DNA from 2 places in the Streptomyces sp. NPDC022552 genome. Region 2 is predicted to be linked to the other one. Evidence: riboswitches for the same ligand, from Rfam matches in the RefSeq annotation. Region 2 holds a riboswitch; the other holds the start of a gene.

Region 1 (11,564 bases), on a different contig from region 2:
GCGTGAAGGTGTAGGTCAGACCGTCGGGCGAGACCTTGCCGGCGTCGGTGGCGAGGTCGGGGACCAGCTCGGTGGAGGCGGCGCCCGGCTCGGCCTTGAAGGTGACCAGCTGACGCGTGTAGTAGCGCGCGAAGTCCCACACGAAGCCGTAGTAGCCGCGCTGCGGGTCCCACGAGTCGGCCTCCTGCGAGCCGATGAACTTCAGCTCGCCGCCCTTCTTGTCCGAGGGGTTGGCGACCTTGTTCACGGCGGCGTTGAAGCCGGCCGCGCCGGTCTTGCCCTTGTCGCCACCGTCGCCGCTGCCGCCGCCACAGGCGGTGGTGACGACCATCGTGGCCGCGGCGAGCAGCGCACCGGCGGCGATTCTGCGCCGCGAAGAGCTGTTCAGAGTCATGGTCTCGCAACCTCCGGAATAGTGGCGGCCGTCGAAACGGTCCGCCGGTCTTGACTGCCTCCTGTCACCAGCGGCAGGGGCGGGGTCTGTACGGGCGTGCGGGCGGTCGGTGGGTGCCGAGCGGGGTGCTCAGCGGGCGCCCTTCGGGTCGAGCGCGTCGCGCACGCCGTCGCCGAAGAGGTTGAACGCCAGAACGGTGATGAAGATGGCGAGGCCGGGGAACACCATGAAGAGCGGATCCGCCTCATAGGTGTTGACGGCCTTCGACAGCATCTGTCCCCAGGAAGCGGTGGGAGGCTTCACGCCCGCGCCGAGGAAGCTGAGCGCGGCCTCGGTGAGGATGTTGGTGGGGATCATGAGGGTCGCGTACACCGTGATCGGGGCGATCAGGTTCGGCAGCAGCTCCCGGCGCAGGATGTAGAGCCGGCCGGCGCCCAGGCTGCGGGCGGCCTCCACGTACTCGCGCTCGCGCAGCGAGAGGGTCTGGCCGCGGACGATGCGGCCGACGTACGGCCAGCCGAAGAAGCCGATCACGACCACCAGAGCGCCGATGCGTACGCCCGAACCCTCGATCCCGAGCAGCTCGTTGGGGAGCACGGAGACCAGGGCGATGGTGAAGAGCAGCTGGGGGAAGGCGAGCATGACGTCCATGACGCGGCTGAGCGCCGCGTCGACCCAGCCGCCGAAGTAGCCCGCGACGATGCCGAGGATCGTGCCGAGGACGACCGCGAAGACCGCCGCGAGGAAGGCGACGAGCAGGGAGATCCGGGCTCCGTAGACGATGCGGCTGAAGACGTCACGGCCGTTGACCGGCTCGACTCCGAGCAGGAAGTCGGAGGAGATGCCGCCGTAGGAGCCGATCGGGGTGCCGAAGAGCGGGTCGATCTGGTCCTCGTGGAACTCGTCCGGCGGGTGGCCGAGGAGACCCACGATGAGCGGTGCGCAGATGGCGACCAGGATCAGGAACAGCACGACCGCGCCGCCCACGAGGGCGACCTTGTCCCGCTTCAGCCGCAACCAGGCGATCTGCCAGGGGGAACGGCCCTCGATCGCCTTGCCTGGCGCCTCGGGCACGGCGTCGACGGCGGTGGTCGACTCGACCGCACTCGTCTCGTGCAGTGGTGCCGTCATCGTGGTCAGGACCCCTCTCGGCCGCCGGTAGCCGGCCCTTGCCCGCCGCGGGTAGCGGCTTGGTGGAACAACTGCGAGGCACCGGCCAGGAGGCCGAACGCCCGGTGTTCCGGGGAGTCTTCAATGGGTTCGCGATCACCCGCCAGACCTCACGGTGAATGTTTGCTCAACCGTGATGCGGTTCGTTGCCTTCCGTTATCCGGACGCTGGGAACGCGTCAGCGGACCATGTCACCCGCTATTCGGTCAGAACGGACATGCGCCCCAACCCCTCTGATGCAGCAGTGAATTGGGGTGACGGAAGGGACGTATCAGTACGTGCGGGGCACGGCCGGAGGGTAGCCGTAGCCGGGGACGGGCGGCGCGGGCGCGGCGTGCGCGTCGCGGTCGTAGAACGGCCGCGCGTTGGCCCGCAGCCACATCGCGACGGGGTCGTACGCGTCGGACATCGCGACCGTCGAGACGGGCAGCCCGTCGGGTACGGCGGAGATCGACTGGCGCATCATCGCCCGTACCGATTCGACGGAGGCGGCGGAGGTGTCGTACAGGTCGAGACCGATGGCGAGGTACGGAGATCCCACCGCCGGCTGCACCCAGGCGCGGCGCAGCGCCCTGACGGCCGGGGTGCGATGGGCGTTCTGGGTCAGAAGGGCATAGAACTGGGGGATTTCCAGGGCGGGCTCGGAGAGCCGCAGCGGTCCGGCCGGCATCCGGTCGAGACCGGTGGCGATCCGGCGCAGGTCGGCCCAGGGGATGCCGACGCCGCCGCCCGCGTCGTGCGGATTCAGCCAGATGCCCCAGCGGTCGGGGTAGAGCGCGCGGGCGATCTCCTGCCCGGTGACCACCTCGTGGGCACGGGTCCAGCCGGAGGCGGCGAGCTCCTGGGCGGAGGTGACGCACGGGGCGTACCCGAAGCCGTCGACCTCCATGTTCCCGTACTGGGCCTCGGGCGCGCCGGGCGTGCCCTGCCAGAGCAGCATCCAGACGCTGCCGTCGGCGAGGGCGTGCAGCAGCTGCTCGTACGCGTCGTAGCGTCCGGGTGCCACCTGGCGCAGCATGTGCTCGACCTGTCCGGCCGCAGCGGTGCCTGACGCGCTCACCCTGGTTCCCGCCCCTCTTCCGTCCACCGCACCAGCTTAATTACAGGGAGGCCCGCTGATAGAAGGGGCGCACCCGCTCCAGCATCCAGTCGCCGACCGGGTCCTGCGCGACGTCGAGCAGGATGAGATTGACCGGCCAGGCGACCTCGATCCGCCCGAGCGCGCGGCCGAGGGCGTCGAGCGGGGCGTTCCGGTCGACACCCTCCCAGGCGACGAGCTCGACGCCGACGAAGAGGGCCGGTTCGGTGCCCTCGACGCTGGCCAGGGCGCGGCGGGCGGAGACGACGACGCCGGTGGCCTCGAACTCGGCGGCCGCGGCGGAGAGGAAGTCGACCGGGTCGTCCTGCCAGTCGGGCTCGAAGAGCCGGACCCGGCCGCCGCTCGCGGGGCCGTCCAGCGGGGTGCGACCGACGCGGCAGAGCTCGGCGACGGCGGGCGGCGGCAGCGGGGCGCCGACGGTACCGCCGGGGTTCACGGCGATGCCGAGCTGCGGGGGCAGACCACGGGCGAACTCTCGGGCGGGCGCGACGGTGAAGGACATATGGCTGCCGACGCAGGCCAGAAACTGCTGCTCGGAGCTGAAGACGGGGACGTACGGGAGTCCGTCGATCTCCATCGTGGGAAGGTCGAGGTCCCGGCTCTCGGGGCTGCCGCCGTTGGGCAGCGGCACCCAGACGGGGCTCCGGCCGAGCACCTCCACGAGCCGGCCCCCGGCGGAGGCGTTGCCGAGCGAGGCCGCGAGGACCTCTTCGAGCTCGTTGCCCGGCCACGTAACGTCCACGGTTCCCGTTTCCCCTTCTCGCGCGCCCTGGTCACGACGCCCTCGGGGCAGAACCCTAACGCCGCCCTGAGGCCGTCGTGGCCAAAAGTACTCAGTGCGCGGTACGGAACGCGATCGTCCGCAGAGCTCCGGCCGCGTCCCGGTCGAGCAGGGTCGCCGAGGCGCAGCCGCGGGGCAGCCGGCCGGACTCGACGGAGCCGATCATCCGGCCGACGGCCCGGCGGTGGCGGGCGAAGGCGTACCCGGAGACTCCGCGGCCGCGCTCGCGCTGTCCCGCGCGGGCCGTGTCGGGGGTGACGTCGAGCAGGATCAGGTGCAGGGCGTGCCCGCGCCGGCGGGCCTCGCGGGCCAGCCATTTCCGCACCCAGGACTGGGTGCCGCAGTCATGGACGACCACGCTCCGCCCGGAGCGCAGCGCCCGCCACAGCCCGGCGTAGTGGGCCATCCGGGCCAGCGGCCGGTACGTCGCGTACGGCAGGAAGCCGGGCAGCCGGGCCTCCCAGCGCTCGCGGGCGTCCTGGGAGTCGATGCCCAGCCCCTGGGCCGCGCGCCGCATCAGCGTCGACTTGCCGCTTCCGGGCAGCCCGGAGACCACCACGAGGTCCCCGGCGGCGAAGGCGAGCGTCCGCGGCCCTCGGCCGCCGCGCTCGCGCAGGTCCCGCAGCAGGGGCGCGGCGGAGCGGCGCCTTCGTGTCCTGGCGCGGGCGCGCTGGGCCGGTATGCCCGTGCCCGTCGCGTACGCGCCGCTGTGCTGGAACGTCATCTTTTCTCCCCCTGTCGGGTCCCGGAGACCCCCTGCCCACAAAGTGTAAAGAAGGGGTAATCAGTCACAAGCGATTTGCCGATCGGACACCGCGTGCAATGATGTGCGCGCCAAGCGCACACAACCTCATACCGGCCGCTCGAATCCGCGCGGGAGAGTCCCGGAACCACCACGGTGGGCCCCGGGCGCCGAAGGAGCAAGACCCTCCCTTGAATCTCTCAGGCCCCGTACCGCGTGGATGAGGCAGATCTGAAAAGCGGGACGCCCCCGGCGTTCCCACCCAAGGTGCAAGCCGACCTCTCGGAGACGAGATGCCCTCGGTGAACCTCTCAGGTTCCATGACAGATGGGGAGGACGTCCTCGCCCGTCATGTTTTCCGCCCTTGGGACCCGGGAGCCACCCATGAGCACGTCTGCCCCCCGTCTGACCGCCCTCGATGCCCTGCATCGCTCCCTGGGCGCCACCATGACCGACTTCGCCGGCTGGGACATGCCGCTGCGCTACGGCAGTGAGCGTGACGAGCACAACGCCGTCCGCACCAAGGCGGGCCTCTTCGACCTCTCCCACATGGGCGAGATCACCGTCACCGGCCCACAGGCCGTCGAGCTCCTCGACTTCGCCCTGGTGGGCAACATCTCCACGGTCGGTGTGGGCCGCGCCCGCTACACGATGATCTGCCAGGAGGACGGCGGCATCCTCGACGACCTGATCGTGTACCGGCTCCAGGAGCAGGAGTACATGGTCGTCGCCAACGCCTCCAACGCGCAGATCGTCCTCGACGCGCTGACCGCGCGCGCGGCCGGCTTCGACGCCGAGGTGCGCGACGACCGTGACGCGTACGCCCTGCTCGCCGTCCAGGGCCCGGAGTCCCCCGGCATCCTGAAGTCGCTCACCGACGCCGACCTGGACGGCCTGAAGTACTACGCCGGCCTGCCGGGCACGGTCGCCGGGGTCCCCGCGCTGATCGCCCGTACCGGCTACACCGGCGAGGACGGCTTCGAGCTGTTCCTGAAGCCCGAGCACGCCGAGGGCGTCTGGAAGGCGCTGACCGAGGCGGGAGCCCCCGTCGGCCTGATCCCCTGCGGCCTGTCCTGCCGTGACACGCTCCGCCTGGAGGCGGGCATGCCGCTGTACGGGCACGAGCTGACGACCTCGCTCACCCCCTTCGACGCGGGCCTCGGCCGGGTCGTGAAGTTCGAGAAGACGACCAACGAGGGACGCTTCGTCGGCCGCGAGGCGCTCGAGAAGGCCGCCGAGCGCGCCGAGACCGCCCCGCCGCGCAAGCTGGTCGGCCTGATCGCCGAGGGCCGCCGCGTCCCGCGTGCCGGCTTCTCCGTCGTCGCGGACGGCCAGGTCATCGGCGAGGTCACCTCCGGTGCCCCGTCGCCCACCCTCGGAAAGCCGATCGCCATGGCGTACGTGGACGCGGCGCACGCCGAGCCCGGCACCCAGGGTGTAGGTGTGGACATCCGCGGCACCCACGAGCCGTACGAGGTCGTGGCGCTGCCGTTCTACAAGCGCCAGAAGTGACGCATCCGTCCCGCTCCGCGTCTCAGCCCGCAAGACCCACGTTCATCAGCACTCCCTCGATCCAGGAGAATCAGGTCATGAGCAACCCCCAGCAGCTGCGCTACACCAAGGAGCACGAGTGGCTGTCGGCCGCCGAGGACGGCGTCGCGACGGTCGGCATCACGGAGTTCGCGGCCAACGCGCTCGGTGACGTCGTCTACGCCCAGCTCCCGGAGGTCGGTGACACGGTGACCGCGGGCGAGACCTGCGGCGAGCTGGAGTCGACCAAGTCCGTCAGCGACCTGTACTCCCCGGTCACCGGTGAGGTCGTGGCGGCCAACCAGGACGTGGTGGACGACCCGTCGCTGGTGAACACCGCTCCGTTCGAGGGTGGCTGGCTGTTCAAGGTGCGCGTCACCGGAGAGCCGGACGACCTGCTGACCGCCGACGCGTACGCCGAGTTCTCCGCCGGGAACTGAGACCCCTTAGGGATCGAATTCATGTCTGTGCTGAACACCCCTCTCCACGAGCTGGACCCGGAAGTCGCCGCCACGGTCGACGCCGAGCTCCGCCGCCAGCAGTCCACCCTCGAGATGATCGCCTCGGAGAACTTCGCTCCGCTGTCGGTCATGGAGGCCCAGGGCTCGGTCCTCACCAACAAGTACGCCGAGGGCTACCCGGGCCGCCGCTACTACGGCGGCTGTGAGCACGTCGACGTGGCCGAGCAGATCGCCATCGACCGGATCAAGGACCTGTTCGGCGCCGAGTACGCCAACGTCCAGCCGCACTCCGGCGCGTCCGCGAACCAGGCCGCGCTCTTCGCGATGGCCCAGCCGGGCGACACGATCCTGGGCCTGGACCTGGCCCACGGCGGTCACCTGACCCACGGCATGCGCCTGAACTTCTCGGGCAAGCAGTTCAACGTGGTCGCGTACCACGTGGACGAGGCCGGTCTGGTCGACATGGCCGAGGTCGAGCGGCTGGCCAAGGAGCACCGCCCGAAGGTGATCATCGCGGGCTGGTCCGCCTACCCGCGTCAGCTGGACTTCGCCGAGTTCCGCCGGATCGCCGACGAGGTCGAGGCATACCTGTGGGTCGACATGGCCCACTTCGCGGGTCTGGTCGCGGCCGGTCTGCACCCGAACCCGGTCGAGTACGCGGACGTGGTGACCTCCACCACGCACAAGACGCTCGGCGGCCCGCGCGGCGGCGTCATCCTGGCGAAGCAGGCCTTCGCCAAGAAGATGAACTCCTCGGTCTTCCCCGGCTTCCAGGGCGGCCCGCTGGAGCACGTGATCGCGGCCAAGGCCGTCTCGTTCAAGATCGCGGCCTCGGAGGAGTTCAAGGAGCGCCAGCAGCGCACGCTCGACGGCGCCCGGATCCTCGCCGAGCGCCTGGTCCAGGACGACATCACCGCGCACGGTGTCTCGGTCCTGTCCGGCGGCACGGACGTGCACCTGGTCCTGGTCGACCTGCGCAACTCCGAGCTGGACGGCCAGCAGGCCGAGGACCGCCTCCACGAGCTCGGCATCACGGTCAACCGGAACGCGATCCCGAACGACCCGCGTCCGCCGATGGTCACCTCGGGTCTGCGCATCGGTACGCCGGCGCTCGCCACCCGTGGCTTCGGCACCGAGGACTTCCGTGAGGTGGCCGACATCATCGCGGAGGCCCTGAAGCCCGGCTTCGACGCCGAGGCGCTCAAGGCCCGGGTGACCGCGCTCGCGGACAAGCACCCGCTGTACCCCGGCCTGAAGTAATTTCGTACGCTTTAGTTCCGGTTTCATTCGTACGAAAGCTCCGGGGCACCGCGCACACTGGACAGTGAGCGCGGTGCCCCACCCCCTTTCCGCTCTTCCTGCTGTTCTGCACCACCCCGGCAGACAACGGCGTCTAGCCCCCACAAGGAGTTCCCCGTGGCCATCTCGGTCTTCGACCTGTTCTCGATCGGCATCGGCCCGTCCAGCTCCCACACCGTGGGCCCGATGCGCGCGGCCCGGATGTTCGCCCGCCGGCTGAAGAACGAGGGCCTCCTCGCCCACACCGCGTCGATACGCGCCGAGCTGTACGGCTCGCTGGGCGCGACCGGCCACGGCCACGGCACCCCGAAGGCCGTCCTTCTCGGCCTGGAGGGGAACTCCCCGCGCACGGTCGACGTCGAGTCGGCGGACGACGAGGTCGAGCGGATCAAGTCCAGCGGCCGGATCAACCTGCTCGGGGCGCACGAGATCCCCTTCGACTTCGACGAGGACCTGATCCTGCACCGCCGCAAGGCGCTGCCGTACCACGCCAACGGCATGACGATCTTCGCGTACGACGCGGAGGGCGCGCTCGTCCTGGAGAAGACGTACTACTCGGTCGGTGGCGGCTTCGTGGTCGACGAGGACGCCGTCCAGGGCGAGAACCCGATCGTCCCGGACGACACCGTCCTGAAGTACCCCTTCCGTACGGGCGACGAGCTGCTCCGTCTCGCGAAGGAGACCGGCCTGTCGATCTCCGCGATGATGATGGAGAACGAGAAGGCCTGGCGCACCGAGGACGAGATCCGTGCGGGCCTGCTGGAGATCTGGCGGGTCATGCAGGCCTGTGTCTCGCGCGGCATGTCCCGCGAGGGCATCCTGCCCGGCGGTCTGAAGGTCCGCCGCCGCGCCGCGAACACGGCCCGCAAGCTGCGCTCCGAGGGCGACCCGGCGTCGCTGGCGATGGAGTGGATCACGCTCTACGCGATGGCCGTGAACGAGGAGAACGCCGCGGGCGGCCGCGTGGTCACCGCCCCGACGAACGGCGCGGCCGGCATCATCCCCGCCGTCCTGCACTACTACATGAACTTCGTCCCTGGCGCGGACGAGGACGGCGTGGTCCGCTTCCTCCTCGCGGCTGGCGCGGTCGGCATGCTCTTCAAGGAGAACGCCTCGATCTCCGGCGCCGAGGTCGGCTGTCAGGGCGAGGTCGGCTCGGCCTGCTCGATGGCGGCGGGCGCCCTCGCCGAGGTCATGGGCGGCAGCCCCGAGCAGGTCGAGAACGCGGCCGAGATCGGCATGGAGCACAACCTGGGCCTGACCTGCGACCCGGTCGGCGGCCTGGTCCAGATCCCGTGCATCGAGCGCAACGGCATGGCGGCGGTCAAGGCGGTCACCGCGGCGAAGATGGCGCTGCGCGGCGACGGCAGCCACATGGTCTCGCTCGACAAGGTCATCAAGACGATGAAGGAGACCGGCGCGGACATGTCGGTCAAGTACAAGGAGACCGCGCGCGGCGGTCTCGCGGTGAACATCATCGAGTGCTGAGGCCGCGGGGCGCCCCGGCCGGCCGGGGCGTGGAGCGGTCGGGAAGCATGGGACGCGTGATCGGGGGCACCCGCTCGGGCGAGTCCCTATGCCGGAGGTGCCGCCATGGTTCCGCTGCTTCTCGTACTGCTCGTGATTCTCATCCTCTTCGGAGCTGGATTCGCGCTCGACGTGCTGTGGTTCATCGCCATCGCGGTCCTGGTCCTGTGGCTGCTCGGGTTCTTCGTGCGCAGCAGCGGGTCGCGTTGGTACCGCTGGTGATCTCACCAGCGCCCGGACGGGCGGCGAGTGACTCGCCGCCCGTCCCGTTCCGGTCTTCCGGTGGGGTCACGCCTTGTTGAGGTGCGCCCAGAACTCGTCCCAGGACAGCTTGCCGTCGGCGTTGTCGTCCCGCTGCTTGATGAGCGCCTCGGCGACCGTCTCGGTGACGTTGAAGTCACCCAGCTGAGCCATGACGCTCTTGTACTCGGCGGCCGTGATGAGACCGTCCCCGTCCACGTCGAACCGCTCGAACGCCGTGCGTGCCGACTCGATGTCCGCCACTGTTTCCGCCCCTTCTCGATGCTTCGATGACGGAGCAAAGATTATCGGGCGGTCCGCCGGGTCCGGCCGCCGGGCCATGCCGGATCATGGGGATATGAGCGACGACGTGGCACGGATCCTGGCGGCTGCGGCGCGGGGGCAGTTCCCACCGCCGGACGGTTCGACGACCGTGGTACCGCCGCCGAACGCCCGGGACTCCGGTGTCCTCGCCTTCACGGCTCACTCGGTGGTCTTCACGGACGCGGATCCGGCATGGGTACGGGCGGAGCTGGCGGCCACGTCCAGCGACCCGCTGGCCGCCTCGATGAACCCGGGCTTCCTGCTGGCCCTGATGCGGCACACGGACCGGCGGATGAACACCATCGACCTGCTGACGGTCGCCACGGCGCTGCCCGGGGATCCGGAAGTGCCGCTGCGGGAGATCGAGGACCCGGAGCACCCGCGGGTGGCGCGGGCGCTGAAGTTCCGCGACGACGTGCGGGTGTGGGCCGCCGACGGCGGGGTGGTGATCCTGGGACGTGGCGTGGCGGGCCGCTGGGAGGCCGCGATCGAGGTCGACGAGGACGTCAGGCACCGCGGGATCGGCCGGGCGCTGGCCCTCGCCGCCCGGCATCTGACGCCGGGCGACGTGGTGTGGGCGCAGCAGTCCCCGGGCAACGCCCGCAGTGTCCGCGTCTTCCAGGCGGCGGGCTACCGCCCGGTGGCCTCCGAGGCCCTGCTGACCGCGGGCTGATCAGCGGAAGACGCCCGTGTGCCCGAGGGAGTAGCGGCCGGGCTGGGGGTAGACGGCGAGGCCGTGGGGGCCGCCGCCGACCGGGATGCGGGCGAGCTGCTCGCCGGTCGTGGTGTCGATCGCGTAGACCTCGGAGTGGTAACGGCCGGACAGCCACAGCACCTTGCCGTCGGCGGAGACTCCGCCCATGTCCGGGGAGCCGCCGTTCGGCAGACGCCACTTCTTCGTCAGCTCGTTCCGGCCGAAGTCGAAGACCGAGACGGATCCCTCGCCGCGGTTGGGGATGTACATCTCCTTGGAGTCGCGGGAGATGTAGAGGCCGTGGGCTCCCTTGCCGGTCGGCATCAGCTGCGGCGTGGTGAACTTCTCGCCGTCCAGGACCCACATGCCGTGGGCCATCATGTCGGCGATGTAGAAGGTCTTGCCGTCCGGGGAGATCTTCACGTCCTGCGGCATGGCTCCCTGGAAGGGCAGCTTCTGCTGGCCGATGACCTCCATCTTCGCCGTGTCGACCTTCAGGAGTTCGCCGGAGAACTCGCAGGAGACGACGAAGTACCGCCCGTCCGCGGAGAAGTCCGCGTGGTTGACGCCGTAGCAGGAGACCGGGACGGTCTTCTTCCGCTCCATGGTGTGCGGGTCGCGGAAGACCAGCTCACGGTCGAGGGAGGCCATGACGACGGCGTACTTGCCGTCGGGCGTGAAGTACAGGTTGTACGGGTCGTGGACCTCGACGGGCTTGCCCGCGACGCCGGTGGCGGGGTCGATCGGGGTGAGCGTGTGGCCGCGGTTGTTGTTGACCCAGAGGGTCTTCATGTCCCAGGACGGGACGACGTGCTGGGGCTGGATGCCGACCGGGATGGTCTCGACGACCTTGTACGTCGCCGGGTCGATGACCGAGACCGTGTTGGAGTTGGTGTTGGGCACGTAGACCCGGGACGGGAAGTCCTTGACGACGGGCGAGAGCATGCCCGGCCGGTCCGCCGCGTAGATGTCCTCGGGGTCGAGGACCGGCGGCATGCCGGGCAGTCCGGCGGGGGCGGCCTTCTTCGGTGCGGCGGGGACCGCGGCGGCCTCCTTCTTGGCGCCGCCCCGGGGCTCGGGCGGCTCGTCGGCGATGCCGCATCCCGCGAGCGCGGTGAGCAGGGCGGCGGCGAGGAGGCTCTTCGTACGCGTGGTGAGAGGCAGCATCAGGTCAGCAGCTCCGTGGTCGTCACCGCGCGCAGGCCGCGGCGGTCGAGGTCGGCGAGGAGGGGCGGCAGTGCGGCGAGGGTGCCCGGATAACCGAGGTGCAGGCTCACCACGGATCCGCCCCGGATCTGTCCGC
Region 2 (11,564 bases):
GGGCTGGGCTTCCACGCCCCGCCGCTGCGCTCGCCGATCTCCTGGATCATCTCGTAGCCGTGCATCGGCCGGTCCTTCAGCAGCGTGAGGATCGAGGCGCGCACATCTCCGCGCCGCGCCCGTCCCCGGCCGCCGCCTCCGCGGCCCCGTCCGCCTCCGAAGGGGCCTCCGCCCCACGGTCCGCCGCCGAAGCCCGGTCCGAACTGCCCGAAGGCGGCACGCCGCCCCTCGAAGTCACCGCGAGGGCCTCCCCGACCACGAGGGCCGGGTCCGCAGTCTCCATGTCCGTGTTCGTGTCCATGTGAACGCATCGCAACGCTCCTTCCATCGGGTACATCGTTGAACTGTCGCGATGCCTCAACGATATATCGGAACAGTTCGTTTGCCAACACCCGACCGGTCCAGTCGTCCCGGATTGGCCTTGGCCTGCGGCTTTGCGGCCCCGATACGGTCCGTGCCATGCGGATCCGAATCGTCGACGCGTTCACCGACCGCCCCTTCTCCGGCAACCCGGCAGGGGTCCTCCTCCTCGACTCCTTCCCCGACGACCACTGGCTCCAGAAGGTGGCAGCCGAGGTCAACCTCTCCGAGACGGCCTTCGCCCACCCGCTCCCCCCGGGCGGCGAGGCCGACTGGGCGCTGCGCTGGTTCACGCCCGCCACCGAGGTCGACATGTGCGGCCACGCCACACTCGCCACCGCTCACGTCCTGCACACCACGGGCGCAGCGACCGGGACCGTCCGCTTCGCCGCCCGCTGCGGTGTCGTCACCACCACGGCGGGGCCGGACGGCACCATCACCATGGACTTCCCGACCTCGTCGCTGACCCCCGTCACGGCCCCCGACGGGCTGGAGAAGGCCCTCGGCGCGGAGATCGTCTCCGTCCACGACACCGCCGCCCACGTCGGCGACCTCGTCGTCGAGCTGGGCGACGAGGCCGCCGTCCGCTCCCTGGCGCCCGACCTCGCGACCCTGGCCGGCTTCTCCGAGCGCGGAGTGATCGCCACCGCCGCTGCCGAACAGCCCGACCGGGGCTACGACTTCGTGTCCCGCGGCTTCTTCCCCCGCGTCGGCATCGACGAGGACCCGGTCACCGGCAGCGCGCACACCGCGCTCGCCCCCTTCTGGTCGGCGCGCCTCGGCCGCGACGACCTCACCGGATTCCAGGGCGGCGCGCGCACGGGGATCGTCCACACCCGGCTGCGCGGCGACCGCACCCTGCTGACGGGCCACGCGATCACGGTCATCGACGGCGAGCTGAACGCCTGAGACCTTCTCCGAACAGCGGGAAAGGGGCGTGCGGCCGTCGCCGTACGCCCCTTTCCCGCCTCCGTCTACACGGTGGGCAGCCAGTCCACCCTCCCGGCCAGCAGGCCGTATCCGACGAAGGCCACGATGTCGAGCAGCGCGTGCGCCACCACCAGCGGACCCACGCGCCCCCAGCGGCGGTAGAGGTAGACGAAGACGACGCCCATCACGACGTTGCCGACGAAGCCGCCGATGCCCTGGTAGAGGTGGTACGAGCCGCGCAGCACCGAACTCGCCACCAGGGCCGCCGTCGGCGACCATCCCAACTGCCCGAGCCGGCGCAGCAGATAACCGACGACGATGACCTCCTCCAGTACGGAGTTCTGCACCGCCGACAGGATCAGCACCGGGTACTTCCACCACACATCCGGCAGCGACTCGGGGACCACGGTCAGATTGAACCCGGCCCCTCGCGCGACCAGATAGAACGCGAGCCCGGCGCTTCCGATCCCCGCCGCGACCAGCGCGCCCCTGCCGAGGTCGGGCCAGGGGCGCGTCCGGTCGAAGCCGATGGCGCGCATCGCCGAGCCCTCCCGCAGCAGCAGATGGGCGACGAGCACGACCGGCACGAGCGCCGAGGCGATGCCGAAGAGCTGCCAGGCCAGATCGAGCCAGGGGCGCCCGGGCGTGTACGAGCCGTTGAGCGTCGCCGCCTGTTCCTTCAGCCCGCCCGCCTTGGTCAGCGCGCCGGTGAAGCTGATCAGGGACGACAGGGCGCTGGCGCCGAGCGACAGCGCCAGCACGATCAGCGTCTCGGACCTCAGGACCCGGCGCGGCAGGCCGTCGGGCGGAAGGGCAGCGGGCACCACTCGTTGATCCGACACCACACCTGTTCTCCACTTCCCCATCGCGTTCCGGGTACGGAGATCATGCGTGACGGGTGGGGGCGCGCGCCATTCCCGGTGGCCGACGGGCGGGGGCGCGCGCCGTTTCCGGTGGTGCCGGGCGGGCGCGCGCCGTTCCGAGTGGCTAGTCGATCCCCACGGGCCATCGGTGCACGGGCTCGCCGCCGTGCATCAGCTCGGCGTATCTGCGGGTGGTGGCCGCCAGGGCCGCCTCCCGGTCGAGACCGGATTCCAGCGCCTTGTGGAAGGTGTCGGCCTGCCAGGAGGCGCCGTTGACCCGCCCCCGGCAGCGTTCTTCGATCACCCCGAGGTAGAAGTCCCGGTCCGCCGGTTCGACGTGCCAGGCGTCGAGCCCGGACGCGGCCAGCGGCAGGAGCTCGTCGAGGACGAGACGTACGGCCGGGACGGTCGCCACCGCGCCCGAGCGGCCCGGTCGCGGCCAGCGCAGCTCCGACTCGATGCCGTGGCGGCAGGCGGTGTCGAAGTTCGCGGCAGCGTCCTCGAAGGGCAGCCGCTTCCAGATCGGGCGGGTGTCCTCCGCCAGTGCCCGTACCAGTCCGTAGTAGAAGGCCGCGTTGGCGACGACGTCGGTGACGGTCGGACCGGCCGGCAGCACCCGGTTCTCCACGCGCAGATGCGGGACGCCGTCCACCCAGCCGTAGACCGGCCGGTTCCAGCGGTAGACCGTGCCGTTGTGCAGGACGAGCTCCTGCAGCCGCGGCACCCCGCCCTGGTCGAGGACGAGGAGCGGGTCCTCCTCGTCGCAGATAGGCAGCAGGGCTGGGAAGTAGCGCAGGTTCTCCTCGAACAGGTCGTACGCGGAGTCCACCCATCGCTCCCCGAACCAGGTCCTCGGCCGCACCCCCTGGGCCTGGAGCTCGGGCGGCCTGGTGTCCGTGGCCTGGGTGAACAGCGGGGGCCTGGACTCGCGCCACAGCTCCCGGCCGAAGAGGAACGGCGAGTTGGCCCCGACGGCGATCTGGACCGCGGCCACGGCCTGGGCCGCGTTCCACACGGCGGCGAACCGGGCGGGCGTGACCTGGAGGTGCAGTTGCACGGAGGTGCAGGCCGCTTCGGGCACGATCGACGTGGCCGTGCAGGTGAGCCCCTCGACGCCATGTATGTCGAGCGTGAAGTCCTCGCCGCGGGCGGCGACGATCTGGTCGTTGAGGAGGGTGTACCGGTCGACGGCCGAGAGGTTCTCGGAGACGAGATCGTCCTGTGCGAGCGTGGGCAGAATTCCGATCATGAGGACGCCGGCGTCGACTTCGCGGGCCTTGCGGTCGGCATATCCGAGACCGGTTCTGAGTTCCTCCGCGAGCCGGTCGAAAACACGGCCTCCGAGCCGGTGCGGAGCGATGTTCACTTCGAGGTTGAACATTCCCAGCTCCGTCTGGAAATCCGTGCTCGCGATGCGCTCGAGGACCGCGCCATTCACCATCCTCGGCATGCCGTCGGCGCCCGCGAGATTGAGTTCGATCTCCAGCCCCATCAGATTGCGCGGCCGGTCGAACCTCTTCTCCGCCAGGAGCCTCGCGAGCCCCGCCAGGCACTGCTGGAGCTTCCTGCGGTATCTCTGCCGATCGGACAGGTCGAACCCGTCTGCCACGACCTTCTCCCCCATGGAAGCGTCCCTCCCGATCGGGCGGCCACGGCGACGGCCGCGCGTGTCACGGACGATGATGCCCACCCCGATTGATCCATAACGCCTGCGGGACGGCTTCGTTGAACGATAGGCTGGGTCGGGCAATCATCCGGCACGTCCCGAGGGCATCTGCAAAGGACATATTCCGCGGCCATATTCATCGAAAGCATGGGGTCGATATCCGGCCGTCCGCATCGGTGAAGTCCTCGCAGGCAGATGACCTGCGTGCGTCGCAAATACGATGAATCGCCTCCACAGCAAGGCCGGATGGCGCCTTGTCGGCAATATCGGCGACCGCTAGAGGAAACAACGCGTGAACACGTCTCGTATAAACTCCGCGAACGAGGCAGAGTGTTGGCGCCCGGCCATGGCTTCATGGCCCCCTCGGCCCGGCAGCCCACAGCGCCGTCGTACCTGCCCACGCGTCACCGTGTCTCCTGAGTGAGAGGCGACCCATCATGCTCCGACCCTCCCCGGCCCCCGCGCCGGCCCTGCGCAGTGTCCTCGCGGCCCTCGGTTCCCCCACCGCCGTCCGTGAGGCGCGAACTCCCGCCCTGCGAGCCGCCCAAGGGCCACTGAGCCCCGAGGCGCCCCTGCCCGTCCACGTCCTCGACGTACGGGAGCAGGTCGTCCCGTCCGGGCAGGCGCCGCGTACGCGGCTGGCCGGCTGGCGCTTCCTGATCCGGGGCACCGACCGGGCGGTGGCCGCCGCCGACACCATGCTCACCCCCGACGGCTGGTCCTTCTCGCACTTCTTCGAGGGTCCGTACGTCACGGCCACCGAACGCGCCCTGCTCCAGGCCGAGTCGCTGCCCACGATGTACCAACCGCGGCTGCTCTCCGTACCGGAGCTGTACATGCTGACGCTCTGGCTGCACGGCGACACGGACGCCGACGGAGCGTCCTCCTCGCCGGACCCGGCCGATCTGCTGGTCCCGCTCGCCCCGGCACCGCCCGGCATCGCGGCCCACCGGCCGCACCGGGTCGCCGACCTGCTGCCCGTCCTCACCCTGCGACTGGCTCCCCCACCGCTCTTCGGCACCCCGGCGCCGGCCTGAACCACCTCTGCCGAGGCACCCCACGCCCCGCGGCCGGGAACGGGCCGCGGGGCGTCACACTGTCCGAACGGCCGCCTCGAACACCCCGCCCCGTACGGACTAGCCCACAGGGGCTACCCCGAACCACCCGAAGTGACCGCCCAGTTGAGTTGAACCGCCCGCGCGGGTGATACGTCTTCATGCAGTAGGAAGAGCTGCCGTGAAATCCCTGCGGATCGCCTTCCGTAGGGGAACACTGGACCAACCGAACCGACAACGGGGGGCGGCCATGAGCACCGCATCGAGCCGCAGGACGACAGAAGCCACGACGCAGCGAAAGAACCCATCCATGTGCCAGCACCAGCCTGCCTGTCCCACCGCCGACTCCGCCGACCGGGAGGCGGCCCGTCTGACGGCACACCACCCGGAGCAGGGCTGGAGCCTGCTGTGCAACGGGGTCCTGCTCTTCGAGGACACCGGTGAACTGCTGCCGGACGGCCAGATCATCGCCCCGCACCGCCCGCTGACGGCGGGCCGGGTGACGACCGCCGCCTGACACCGGGGCACGTCGGGCACGCAACGTACGAGGGAACACGCAAGGGCCGGCCCGGAGAGAAGTCTCCGAACCGGCCCTGACTCATACGCGGCGGGGGCCGCTCAGGCGCGGCTCACGCTCAGTTGTCGTACTCGTCCATCGGAGGGCAGGAGCAGACGAGGTTGCGGTCGCCGAACGCGCCGTCGATACGGCGGACCGGTGGCCAGTACTTGTCCGCGGCCGAGACACCGGCCGGGAAGACCGCCTCGTCACGGGTGTACGCGTGCTTCCACTCGCCGCCGAGCGCCGCCGCGGTGTGCGGGGCGTTGCGCAGCGGGTTGTCGTCCGCGGGCCACTCGCCCGACGCGACCTTCTCGATCTCGCCGCGGATCGCGATCATCGTGTCGCAGAAGCGGTCGAGTTCGGTCAGGTCCTCGGACTCGGTCGGCTCGATCATCAGGGTGCCGGCCACCGGGAACGACATGGTCGGCGCATGGAAGCCGTAGTCGATCAGGCGCTTGGCGATGTCGTCGACGCTGACACCGGTCGCCTTGGCGAGCGGGCGCAGGTCGACGATGCACTCGTGGGCGACGAGCCCGGCCGGACCGGTGTAGAGCACCGGGTAGTGCGGCTCCAGGCGCTTGGCGATGTAGTTCGCCGCGAGGACGGCCACCTGCGTGGCGCGCTTGAGGCCCTCGCCACCCATCAGACGCACGTACGACCAGGAGATCGGCAGGATGCCCGCCGAGCCCCACGGGGCGGCCGAGATCGGGCCGACGCCCGTCTCCGGACCCGCGGTCGGCTGCAGCGGGTGGTTCGGCAGGTACGGCGCGAGGTGCGCGCGCACACCGACCGGACCGACGCCCGGGCCGCCGCCGCCGTGCGGGATGCAGAAGGTCTTGTGCAGGTTCAGGTGCGAGACGTCGCCGCCGAACTTGCCCGGCTTGGCCAGACCCACCAGCGCGTTGAGGTTGGCGCCGTCGACGTACACCTGACCGCCGGCCTCGTGCACCTCGGCGCAGATGTCGGCGACGTGCTCCTCGAACACACCGTGCGTGGAGGGGTAGGTGATCATCAGCACGGACAGCTCGTCGCGGTACTGCTCGATCTTGGCGCGCAGGTCCGCGACGTCGACCTCGCCGTCGTCGGCGGTCTTGACGACCACGACCTTCATGCCGGCCATGACCGCGGAGGCGGCGTTGGTGCCGTGCGCGGAGGACGGGATGAGGCAGACGGTGCGCTGCTCGTCGCCGTTGGCACGGTGGTAGGCGCGGACGGCCAGCAGACCGGCCAGCTCGCCCTGCGAACCGGCGTTGGGCTGGATCGACACCTTGTCGTAGCCGGTGACCTCGGCGAGACGCTCCTCCAGCTCGGTGATGAGCGTGAGGTAGCCCTGCGCCTGCTCGACCGGGGCGAAGGGGTGGATCTGGCCGAACTCCGGCCAGGTCACCGGCTCCATCTCGGTGGTCGCGTTCAGCTTCATGGTGCAGGAGCCGAGCGGGATCATGCCGCGGTCGAGCGCGTAGTCGCGGTCGGCGAGCTTGCGCAGGTAGCGCAGCATCGACGTCTCGGAGCGGTGCGCGTGGAAGACCGGGTGGGTCAGGTACGCGTCGGAGCGCAGCACGCCGGCGGGCAGCGCGTCCTCGGTGGCGGCGTCCAGGGCCTCGATGTCGGCGGTGACGCCGAAGGCGCTCCACACGGCGTCGAGCTGGGCCCGGCCGGTGGTCTCGTCGCAGGAGGCCGACACGTGGTCGGCGTCGACGAGGTACAGGTTGACGCCGGCCTCACGGGCGGCGGCGACGGCCTCGGCGGCCTTGCCCGGCACGCGCACGGTGACGGTGTCGAAGAAGGTTCCGTGGACGACCTCGACGCCACCGGCCTTCAGGCCCGCGGCGAGGATCGTGGCGTACCGGTGGGTGCGCCGGGCGATGCCCTCGAGGCCGTCGGGGCCGTGGTAGACGGCGTACATGCCGGCCATGACGGCGAGCAGCACCTGCGCGGTACAGATGTTGCTGGTGGCCTTCTCGCGGCGGATGTGCTGCTCGCGGGTCTGCAGGGCCAGTCGGTACGCCCGGTTGCCGTCGGCGTCGACGGAGACGCCGACGAGGCGGCCGGGCAGCGAGCGGGCGTGCTTGTCCTGGACGGCCATGTAGCCGGCGTGCGGACCGCCGAACCCCATGGGCACACCGAACCGCTGCGTCGTTCCGACGGCGATGTCGGCGCCGAGCGAGCCGGGCGAGGTGAGCAGCGTCAGCGCGAGCAGGTCGGCGGCGACGGTGACGACGGCGCCGAGCTCGTGGGCCGCGTCGATGAGCGGCTTGATGTCACGGACGGCACCGGAGGCGCCGGGGTACTGGATGAGCACGCCGAAGACACCACGCTCGGCGACCTCGGCGGGGATGCCCTCGGACAGGTCCGCGACGACGACCTCGACACCGGTCGGCTCGGCGCGGGTCTCGATGACCGCGATGGTCTGCGGCAGCGCGTCGGCGTCGATGAGGAAGACGCCGTTCTTGACCTTGCCGACACGGCGGGAGAGGGCCATGGCCTCGGCGGCCGCGGTGCCCTCGTCGAGGAGGGAGGCGCCGGAGGTGGGCAGACCGGTGAGGTCGGCGACCATCGTCTGGAAGTTGAGCAGCGCCTCGAGGCGGCCCTGCGAGATCTCCGGCTGGTAGGGCGTGTACGCCGTGTACCAGGCGGGGTTCTCCATGACGTTGCGGAGAATCACGGGAGGCGTGAACGTCCCGTAGTACCCGAGGCCGATCATCGGGGCGAGGACCTGGTTGCGGTCGGCGAGCTCACGCAGCTCCGCGAGGACCTCGGCCTCGGTGCGGGCCGCGGGCAGGCCGAGCGCCTCGGCGTTCTTGATCACGTCCGGCACGGCGGCGGCCGTGAGCTCGTCGAGGGAGCCGTAGCCGACCTGCGCGAGCATCTTGGCCCGTGCTTCGGCGTCGGGCCCGATGTGCCGCTGCTCGAACGGGATGCCCTGTTCGAGTTCGGAGAGCGGAATGCGGTGGGCGGTCATGTACGGAGGCCTCCTGGTCGTCACGACCTGCGAGGGGCACCACGGCGCGGGTGCCCGGACGGCCTCCCCCTCTGTCATCTCAACCTGAGAGCTTCACCGGCATGCCGAAGTGGCGCGCCGGTTTTCACCGTCGGTGAGAGCGAATGCCGTCGGACCTCCGCTCTGCTTTCCAGAGTGACCTCGCCCGTGCGGTACAGGTGCCTGAGAGATTCCGGGGAGGATTTGCTCCTTCGGCGCCTCCGAAAGGTTTCTCCGGAGGACTCTCCCGCACGGTGTCGACAGCCACAGCCAGCCTACCAGCGCGGTTCCCGGACTCATCGCTCAAGTGGCCGACATCCCAGATGTGCACTTTCGTAGTCTTTGTAGAGCAGTTGCGACCAGTTGGAGGGACCGTGCAGACCGACATCGATCCGCGCAGCCTGATCGGCCGCAAGGCGTACGACCGCAACGGGCACAAGATCGGCACCGTGGACGAGGTGTACCTGGACGACGCGACGGGGGTCCCCGAATGGGCGGCGGTCCGCACGGGCCTCTTCAGCCGGGACGCGTTCGTCCCTCTGGAGCCGAGCGAACTCGTCGAGGACGGCCTCCACGTCCCGTACGAACGCGCCCTGATCAAGGACGCACCGGACTTCGGCGTGGGCCGGCACCTCTCCCCCGAGCAGGAGCTCCAGCTCTACCGCCACTACAGCCTGGCGCTCCCACCCCCACCCCCGATGGACCACGACTTCGGCCGCCTGGCGGGCCAGGAGGACAGCTGACGCCCGAGGCGGGTACGGCAAGCCCGGCTGAGGGCCGGGCTTCGTCGGGCTTCACCCCGCTAGGCGACCGCCGCCTCACCTCCCGCACGCCTCACCAGCGGCAGCGGCTCCCCCGGCTCCAGCTCCGGATCGTCGACGAGGAACGTCCGCACGCGCCCCGGCGGTGACTGCGGCTCCTCGAAGCGCACGGTGACCCGCCCGACCCCGCTCCCCTGCACCCACCCGGCCCCGTACACGGCATGCCGTACGTCGTTCCCGGGCGCCCATCTCCGCTCGGCGGCCTGCGGCTCCTCCGGCTCGGGTACGGCCTCGGCCGCGGGCACCTCCTCCGCCGCGCCGCCCGGGCCGCCCGAACTCCCCGCATCCTCCGCCGCCTGGGCGAACAGATCCTCCTGCGTGTAGTCCGCGAGCCCGCTCACCCCCACACCGAGCAGCCGCACCCCACCCGTGGTGTCCACGCCCTCGAGGAGCCGCCCGGCCGCCTCCCGCACCACCAGCGGATCGTCCGTGGGCCCGCGCAGCGTCTCCGAGCGCGTCAGCGTCGAGAAGTCGAAGCGCCGCACCTTCAGCACGATCGTGCGGCCCGAGTGCCCCGACGCCCGCAGCCGCCCCACGCACCGCTCGGCAAGCCGCTCCACCTCGATCCGGATCCGCACCCGGTCGTGCAGGTCCACGTCGAAGGTGTCCTCGACCGACACCGACTTCGCGTCCCTCTCGGCCACCACGGGCCGATCGTCGTACCCCTGGGCCATTCGGTACAGGGACGCCCCGTGCGCCCGCCCCAGCAGCCGTACAAGCTCGTCCTCGCCCGCTTCCACGAGGTCCGACACCGTCGTCATCCCGGCCCGCCGCAGATGCTCCCCCGTGGCCGGCCCGACCCCCGGCAGGATCCGTACCGACTTCGGCCCCAGCAGCTCCCGCTCGGTCCCCGGCTCTATGAGCACCAGGCCGTCCGGCTTGGCCTCCTCGGAGGCGATCTTGGCGAGCATCTTGGACCCCGCGAGCCCCACCGACCCCGTCAGCCCCGTGGTGGCGAGAATGTCCCTGCGCAGCCGCTCACCGGCCTCCAGGGCGCCGGCGCGGTCCTCGGCCACACCCCCGGCCTCCAGGTCCACGAAGGCCTCGTCCAGGCTCAGCGGCTCGACGAGCGGCGACAGCCGCCCGAGCAGCTCCATGACCTGCTCGCTGATCGACCGGTAGAAGCCGAAGCGCGGCACGAGATAGGCCGCGTTGGGCGCCAGCCGCCGCGCCTGCGCCATCGGCATCGCGGAGTGGACACCGAAGCGCCGTGCCTCGTACGAGGCGGTGGCGACGACCCCGCGCGGGCCGAGGCCGCCGACGACCACCGGCTTTCCACGCAGACTGGGTTTCGCCGCCTGCTCGGCGGCGGCGAAGAAGGCATCCATGTCGAGATGCAGAATCGTCGGCGCGGCTCTCACATCTCCGATGCTGCCCTACGCCACTGACAATCGACCGCGCGCACGTACGGCCGCGCCGGAGACGGAAGCACGCCCGGAAGCGATCGCCGCCCGGAGCCGGAGGAACACCCGGACCGATCGGCCTCGGACCTGTCGCCCCCGGCCCACCCGACCCTCAGACCGCCCGGTCCCGCCTCCGCCGCGCGAGCTCGTCGCCCGGGTTGTGCCCGACCAGCGTCTCGCCTGTGTCGATCCGCTCCCCGTGCAGCTGGGAGAGCGCCGCCTCCACATCGCGCCAGACCACGCCGACCGCGATCCCGAAGACGCCCTGGCCGCCCTGGAGCAGATCCACGACCTCGTCGGGCGAGGAGCACTCGTAGACCGTCGCCCCGTCGCTCATCAGCGTCATCCGCTCCAGGTCGCGGAAACCACGGGCCCGCAGATGCTGGACGGCGGCCCGAATGTTCTGCAGCGCGACCCCCGTGTCCAGGAACCGCTTGACGATCTTGAGAACGACGACGTCACGGAAGCTGTACAGCCTCTGTGTCCCGGATCCGTACGCCGGCCGCACGCTCGGCTCGACGAGCCCGGTGCGGGCCCAGTAGTCCAACTGGCGGTAGGTGATCCCCGCCGCCGCACATGCCGTCGGACCGCGGTATCCCACGGTGTCCGTACCGGATTCCGCCCTGTCCGTCCCGTCCGCCGTCGCGCCGGAAGTGGCGTTCGGCGCCGCCCCCACGCCCGCGTTCGTGTCCGCTCCGAAGTCGCCCACACTGCCGTGAAGCGGATACGGACCGCGCTCCCCGGGCGCGCGCCCGAGGGAGCCCCCTGCCGTACCGTCGCCGCTGCTCATCACGCCGACCCTCCGTCCTTGACCTGCCCACACGAAGGTAGGCAGTCGCTCGGGGTGCGTCAACGATCGCCACACTCGGCACGCCGAGTGATAATCACCCTGAGAGTGGTTTCTCGTGCCCCTCTCCGGGGAAAGGC

What was found. Region 2 has a riboswitch for glycine ahead of gcvP (aminomethyl-transferring glycine dehydrogenase). Riboswitches for the same ligand answer to the same signal wherever they lie in the genome.
Region 1: another riboswitch for glycine. It lies ahead of gcvT (glycine cleavage system aminomethyltransferase GcvT); the one in region 2 lies ahead of gcvP (aminomethyl-transferring glycine dehydrogenase).

The regions. Positions count from the first base shown of each region.
Region 1 covers NZ_JBVHGJ010000008.1:84,218-95,781, forward strand. The annotation lists gene ACZ3OF_RS21660 (ABC transporter substrate-binding protein) at 1-394, opposite strand, end outside; gene ACZ3OF_RS21665 (ABC transporter permease) at 524-1,525, opposite strand; gene ACZ3OF_RS21670 (enhanced serine sensitivity protein SseB C-terminal domain-containing protein) at 1,836-2,624, opposite strand; gene ACZ3OF_RS21675 (enhanced serine sensitivity protein SseB) at 2,665-3,405, opposite strand; gene ACZ3OF_RS21680 (AAA family ATPase) at 3,497-4,168, opposite strand; glycine riboswitch at 4,309-4,411, shown strand; gene gcvT (glycine cleavage system aminomethyltransferase GcvT) at 4,571-5,698, shown strand; gene gcvH (glycine cleavage system protein GcvH) at 5,776-6,156, shown strand; gene glyA (serine hydroxymethyltransferase) at 6,178-7,437, shown strand; gene ACZ3OF_RS21700 (L-serine ammonia-lyase) at 7,594-8,964, shown strand; gene ACZ3OF_RS21705 (hydrophobic protein) at 9,070-9,225, shown strand; gene ACZ3OF_RS21710 (EF-hand domain-containing protein) at 9,292-9,507, opposite strand; gene ACZ3OF_RS21715 (GNAT family N-acetyltransferase) at 9,602-10,240, shown strand; gene ACZ3OF_RS21720 (YVTN family beta-propeller repeat protein) at 10,241-11,428, opposite strand; gene ACZ3OF_RS21725 (polysaccharide deacetylase family protein) at 11,428-11,564, opposite strand, start outside.
Region 2 covers NZ_JBVHGJ010000004.1:538,193-549,756, forward strand. The annotation lists gene ACZ3OF_RS15455 (PadR family transcriptional regulator) at 1-311, opposite strand, end outside; gene ACZ3OF_RS15460 (PhzF family phenazine biosynthesis protein) at 460-1,269, shown strand; gene ACZ3OF_RS15465 (CPBP family intramembrane glutamic endopeptidase) at 1,335-2,156, opposite strand; gene ACZ3OF_RS15470 (glutamate-cysteine ligase family protein) at 2,278-3,777, opposite strand; gene ACZ3OF_RS15475 (hypothetical protein) at 4,257-4,856, shown strand; gene ACZ3OF_RS15480 (DUF5999 family protein) at 5,185-5,391, shown strand; gene gcvP (aminomethyl-transferring glycine dehydrogenase) at 5,510-8,395, opposite strand; glycine riboswitch at 8,457-8,574, opposite strand; glycine riboswitch at 8,575-8,673, opposite strand; gene ACZ3OF_RS15490 (PRC-barrel domain-containing protein) at 8,788-9,156, shown strand; gene ACZ3OF_RS15495 (DNA polymerase IV) at 9,216-10,595, opposite strand; gene ACZ3OF_RS15500 (MerR family transcriptional regulator) at 10,750-11,427, opposite strand.